Methylomonas sp. 11b: one gene and its partner. The protein of the gene in region 2 binds, or shares a complex with, the protein of the main gene of each other region. Links are inferred from orthologs where the notes say so. Each region holds a gene or a part of one and is shown on either strand. Other genes may lie near its edges. The genes, in order: rpsI and rpsT.

Region 1 (3,085 bases), 1.8 Mb from region 2 along the record:
CGTAAACCTGGCTGTCGTAGGTTATCGGCCGTTGCCAGTCGAATTCCGGCCCGAAAAGTCGTCGGTATAGCTCCGCAAAATGCTTGGGATAGTGATGAGTGGATAGGTCGATGCCTTTGCAGTAGTTACGCATCGTTTCGCCGTCATTGGCCAGATAACTGGCGCAAATGCCCGGCTCGCTGCCGGTCTGTTTCCATAAATCAAAATCCGGGAAGGGATTGGTCAGTTTTTCCCCGGCACTTACTTTCAATAATTGAAACTCCAGTTGTTTGCCTAGCGCGGCCAAGGTGCTTTGCGCTTGCGCTGCCGATTGTTGCGCGCTGCGCTGCAATACATACGTCAGCGTGGCCAATAAACACAGTAAGGCTACCGCCGTAATGCGGGTTAACAAATACAGTTTTAGATTCATGATCGGTTCGTCGCGCGCTGAAAAGCCGGTGACGGCAGTTTGGCAGGCATTTTAGATAGTTGAGTTGATGCTGAATAGCTTGATGGTAAGACCCGGGCAATTTGCCCGAGTTATTCGGGCAAATTTCGGCTTACCGCTGGCGGCTGCTTGCTTAAGCTGAGATTTTCTAAATCAGCTTAATTGGGAGATCAAAGATGCTTAAAAAAGTGACAGTCAGCAGAACCATGTCTATATCGGCGGAAACAGTATGGGCGGCGATAGCCGGTATCGGCGGTCTGGAACGATGGTTTCCAGTGATTGCCGCTTGTCGTGTGATAGGAAATGGCGTCGGGGCCACACGAATTTTGATTTTGGCAGCGGGCGGGGAAATGACTGACAGGATTGAGCTAATCGATCATGATTGCCGGCGATTTCAATACAACCGCATCGAATCGCCGTTTGCGGTGAGTCATTATTTGGGAACTGTGGCGGTTGGGGAGACGGTTGATGGCGGTAGCGTGGTGGAGTGGGTGGTGGATATTGAAGCGGAGGCTGAAAGCCAAGATCTGCTTGAGTTTGTGCGTCAGGCTATAAGCGACGGCGTGGCTGGATTGGAGCGGGATTTGCTGGCTTCAGCGGCGTCACGTTCGGCGTCGGAGGCTTTATGACTAGCGTTCACTCCATCAAATGTATGTCATTGGCTGCGGCTATTTTCTCCACGCCGGCCAATGCCGTGCCGCAGATAGCGGTTTTGGGTTTCGAATTGAATGACATAACGTCGCTGCCGAACACGCCGGAGGAAATAACCCGCACTTCGAGCATGGCGCCTTTGTTGATGGAAGCCTTGAGTCGGTCAGGTAATTATCAAATCAGAGTTGTCGATGCGGATAGTCAGAAAGTCGCTAACGCTAGTTTCGGTTATTTGTTCCGATTTCACGATTTGGCAGCGGACTTGGGTCGGCGGCAGGGGGCGGATTGGGTGCTGGTCAGTCAGCACAGCAAACCGAGCTTTTTATTTTCGTATCTGTGGGTTTATCTGGTCGACGTGAAGCAACGGGCGGCGGTAGCGCGTTACGATATCGAGTTGAAGGGTAATCATCAGAAAGTCACCCAGCATGGTATCGATACGTTGGCTGGAAAGATCAGGGCTACGCTTGCCGCGTATAGCGTTAAGTAGTTTGGCGGTTGCGACAGGCACAAAAAAAGCCGCTTTGCAGCGGCTTTTTTTTGTTCCCAATAAAGGAACGCTTAACGTTTTGAGTATTGAGGACGTTTTCTGGCTTTGTGCAGACCGACTTTCTTACGTTCAACTTCACGAGCGTCGCGAGTGACGTAACCGGCTTTTCTCAGTGACGGTCTCAAGGTTTCGTCGAAAACCATCAGTGCACGGGTCAGACCGTGACGGATCGCGCCAGCTTGGCCTGATGGGCCGCCGCCGGTAACGATAATGTTGATGTCGAAATCACCGGTTTTGCCCAACAACTCCAAAGGTTGTCTGGCAATCATTTCGTCAGTCTTGCGGCCGAAATATTGTTCAACAGGTTGTTTGTTGATAGTGAATTTTCCTGAACCGATGGTGGCGTAGACGCGAGCGATTGCGCTTTTGCGACGACCTGTTCCGTAGTATTGAGCTGCCATAAACTATCTACCTGCTTAGAATTCTAAAACTTTAGGTTGCTGAGATTGATGATTATGCTCAGAACCTGCGTAAACTTTCAATTTTTTGAACATGGCGCGACCCAATGGATTTTTGGGCAGCATGCCTTGTACGGCGGTGGTGATGATTCTGTCCGGGAAAGTTTGTCTTAACTTACCCAAAGAAGCTGACTTCATGTTACCGACATAACCAGTGTGGTGGTAGTACATTTTGTCTTTTTCTTTGTTGCCGGTAACGCCGATTTTTTCGGCGTTGATGACGATGATGTAATCGCCGGTGTCAACGTGTGGTGTGAATTCGGGTTTGTGTTTTCCGCGAAGACGTCGTGCAATTTCAGTAGCAAGGCGACCTAATGTCTTTCCTTCTGCATCAATCACGTACCAATCGCGCTTAACTTCTGCGGGCTTTGCACTAAATGTTTTCATCTTTGCTTTTTAGTCTGTTGAGGCTATAAAAACCGTGAATTGTACTTAATAGGGGCGTTAACTTCAAGTCAAATTAAAGCTTAATTTTCAGGGAATGGAGTTTTCGGTACAAATGTGTACGCTCCATACCGATCGCTGATGCCAGCTTGGCGACGCTGCCGCCGGTTTTTTCGAAATGATATTCCAGGTAGGATTTTTCAAAATGGTCGCGGGCTTCCTTCAGCGGCAAATTGAAAAACTCCGGTACATTCAGGCCCAGCTTGGGTTGCTCGGCGATCGATCCCAGTGCGGTTTTGACCTCGTCCAACTCAATGTCGTCGCCCGCGCCTAGTATCATCAGACGCTGTACCAAGTTACGCAGTTCGCGCACATTACCCGGCCAGCTGTAATTACGCAAATAATTTTGCGCTGCCATCGAGAAACGTCGGAACGGCAGCTTTTCTTGGGTAACGAAATGATCGACGTAAAAATTCAATAAGCTGGGTACGTCTTCACTGTGTTCGCGAAGCGGCGGAATCTCCAGCGTCACCACATTCAGCAAATAATATAAATCCTGACGGAAGCGGCCGCTGTTGACTTCTTCTTCCAAAGACATGCGGGTAGACGCGACTACGC
Region 2 (3,068 bases):
TGGGCAAACTGCAACGCATTGGCTGTCGGCTTAGCGCCGTTGGCCAATAAAAGCTTGACCATTTCCAACTGCCCTCTACCGGCGGCCAATCCCAGCGCCGCTCCGCCTCCGGCATTCACATCCATGCCGGCGTCGAGAAACAGCTTTACGACCAACATGTCCCCAACACCGGCCGATGATGCGAATTGCGGCTCGGTATATTCGATGCCCATTTGTTGCAATTCTTTTCTGGCGGCTACGACATCCGCTGCAAACGCTACTTCGGTTTGAAACAGGCAGGACACCGCCAGAGTCAAAGCGACCAGGGCGCTAGCTCGGCGATTGCGGGGTAAGAGTCTATTGACCATTTTTGCCTCCGTGGAAAATAAACGGGAACACCCAGCGCATGTGGGGCTAAATCAAATTTTAATCACCCGCCCCTCGGCGGCCGATTGCAGCGCGGCAACAATGGTCCGGCAATTGTCGCGAGCGTCGTTGATCGACAATTGCGGATCCTTGCCGTTTAATACGCAATCGCTGAAATGCTCTATTTCCAGACGAAAATGATTGGCGACAGGCAAACGCTCTTCCGACTGCCGCCCGTCTTCCGTCCACCAGGAGATTACCGGCACATCCCCAGGTAACTGCCAAACCACGTGGCATTTGATTCCGCCTTGGGTACCGATAATTTCATATTCGCAGCGCCGGGCACGTTCGAAGCTGAAATCGAAATGCGCGAATTTTCCGTCGCCAAAATCCAGAATGCCGCTAGTCGTGATGTCGGCACCACTTTCCACATATTTGGATAAGGCAGTGACGGTACGTGGTGCTTGTTGAAAGAACATGCGTAACGAATGGATCGCATAGCAGCCAATATCCCACATCGCCCCGCCGCCGCGCGAGACGTCTTCGGCCAATCGATACATCCGCGCCGGACGCATCATGAACGAGTAGCTGGCGCGCACCGAGCGGATTTCGCCGATCAAACCGGACCGGATCAATTCCAAGACGCGGGCGTGCTGCGAATGGAAGCGATACATAAAACCTTCCATCACGGTCACCCGATAACGGCGCGCGGCGGTTTCGATTGCGTCAATGTCTTCTACCGTCAAAGCCATCGGCTTTTCGCACAGCACATGCTTACGGTGTTCAATGGCTCGCAAGGTCCATTCTGCGTGCTCATGATTGGCCATCGGCAAATAGATTGCCTGCACGTCTTCGTCATTCAGCAACGCATCCAGATTGTCGTAACTCGGTATTTCCGGATGGCAAGGGGCGTATTGAGCGAGTGTTTGTCCTGCGGCTCCGGGGCGGCGGCTGGCTATGCCTACCAGCTTTGCATTGGACGCTTCGACTATCGCCGGCAACAGGCGCTCGTTGATACGGGCAGCGCCGAGAATGCCCCAACGAAGTTTGGCTTGGTCTTGGTTATTCATGACAGTACCTTAGACTGATGAGCTGAGAGCTATCAGATTAGCAGCTTGTCTGCGCGCCGCAAGCTCTTCATCCCAAAAAGTTATGCGAGAATAGACAGTTTTCGACTAACGGCAAGACTAGAAATCACAGTACTTGGGCAGTGTAGAACTACCGCGCATAAAAAAGGCCCAAGCAACATCTGTTGCATAGGCCTTGTTGATCTATCGACCTGCTGTCGAGATCAAGCCATCGCGCGCAATCTGTCGTTAAGTCTGCTTTTGCTGCGAGCCGCTTTATTTTTGTGGATAAGGCCTTTGTTAACAGCCGAATCGATTACAGGAACAGCGGTTTTAAACGCGGCTTGAGCTTGCTCTTTATCGCCTGCTCTAACAGCGGCGATCACTTTTTTAACGAAAGTGCGTAAGTTGCTGCGCTGTCCGGCATTGCGAATACGGCTTTTCTCAGCCTGACGCGCTCTTTTTCTAGCTTGTGGTGAATTAGCCATAGTCTATCAGTTCTTTTGAGTTAATCTGGAACCGCGTATTATCATTTTGGATGCTATGATTGTCAAATTTTTAGTGTTTCCAAACCCAATCTGAGGCCTGCAGTGAGCAAGCAGCTGTTTAAATCTACCGCAATCGTTAGCAGTATGACCATGATTTCGCGGATCATGGGTTTTGTAAGAGACATGCTATTTGCCAACATTTTCGGCGTTAACGCGGCAACCGATGCGTTTTTCGTGGCCTTCAGAATTCCGAACTTTCTCCGCCGCTTATTCATGGAAGGCGCGTTCGCGCAGGCATTTGTGCCGGCACTGACCGATTATAACGAAAAAGGTAGCCGCGAGGCATTGCAACTGTTTATCGACCGCACTGCCGGCACGTTGGCAGTCTTGTTGATGCTATTCACAGTGGCGGGCGTCATTGCCGCCCCATTGCTAATCCTGCTTTTTGCGCCGGGCTTTCTGTGGGAAGGCGGCCAGTACGAACTGGCGGTGCAAATGCTCCGCATTACCTTCCCGTATTTATTCTTCGTTACTCTAGTTGCATTCGCAGGCGCAATTTTGAATGCACGCGGTAAATTCGCAATTCCGGCTCTAACCCCGGTATTTCTGAATATTTGCATGATAGGCGCTGCGGTATGGATTTCGCCGCTTATGGAGCAACCGATCATGGCGCTGGCGTGGGGCGTATTCGCAGCCGGCGTGGTGCAACTGCTGTTTCAAATCCCCGCTCTAATTCGACTAGGCTTAATGCCGCGACCACGCTGGGGTTACCAAGATCCGGCAGTGAAACGCATGCTAAAACAGATGCTCCCCGCCATTTTTGGTGTATCCGTGGTGCAAGTTAATTTACTATTTGGCACTTTGGTCGCCTCGTTTTTGACCTCCGGCAGCGTTTCCTGGCTGTATTACTCGGATCGGTTGGTGGAGTTTCCGCTCGGTATTTTGGGTGTGGCGCTTGCAACAGTCATTTTACCCAGATTGTCCGAAAATCATGCTACTGAGGATGCCATGGCCTTTTCCAAGGCGTTGGACTGGGGCCTGAAATTGGTATTATTGATAGGCTTGCCGGCCACTTTGGGTTTAACACTGTTGGCCGAACCCTTGCTATCGACGCTGTTTCAATATAACGAATTTGGCAGCGAAGATGTGCGGATGGCGGGTAAAAGCC

What was found.
Region 1: rpsT (region 2) and rpsI share a complex: the UniProt entries of both Bacillus subtilis proteins name them as parts of the 30S ribosomal subunit. The link is inferred for Methylomonas sp. 11b from one-to-one orthologs.

What each region holds. Positions count from the first base shown.
Region 1 is NZ_KI911557.1:2,050,444-2,053,528, reverse strand. What follows is about bases 332-3,085. They hold rpsI (30S ribosomal protein S9), read right to left. Parts: upstream 2,027-3,085; coding sequence 1,637-2,026; downstream 332-1,636. Other genes in these bases: METH11B_RS0109875 (sigma-54-dependent transcriptional regulator), read right to left, coding at 2,544-3,085; rplM (50S ribosomal protein L13), read right to left, coding at 2,042-2,470; METH11B_RS0109890 (DUF2380 domain-containing protein), read left to right, coding at 1,053-1,565; METH11B_RS0109895 (SRPBCC family protein), read left to right, coding at 604-1,056; METH11B_RS0109900 (sensor histidine kinase), read right to left, coding at 332-409. Also shown: more of METH11B_RS0109900, read right to left, coding at 1-331.
Region 2 is NZ_KI911557.1:3,844,303-3,847,370, reverse strand. The notes cover bases 269-3,005. They hold rpsT (30S ribosomal protein S20), read right to left. Parts: upstream 1,901-3,005; coding sequence 1,637-1,900; downstream 269-1,636. Other genes in these bases: murJ (murein biosynthesis integral membrane protein MurJ), read left to right, coding at 2,003-3,005; METH11B_RS0118475 (Gfo/Idh/MocA family protein), read right to left, coding at 399-1,415; METH11B_RS0118480 (ankyrin repeat domain-containing protein), read right to left, coding at 269-347. Also shown: more of METH11B_RS0118480, read right to left, coding at 1-268; more of murJ, read left to right, coding at 3,006-3,068. UniProt on the Bacillus subtilis protein: Binds directly to 16S ribosomal RNA.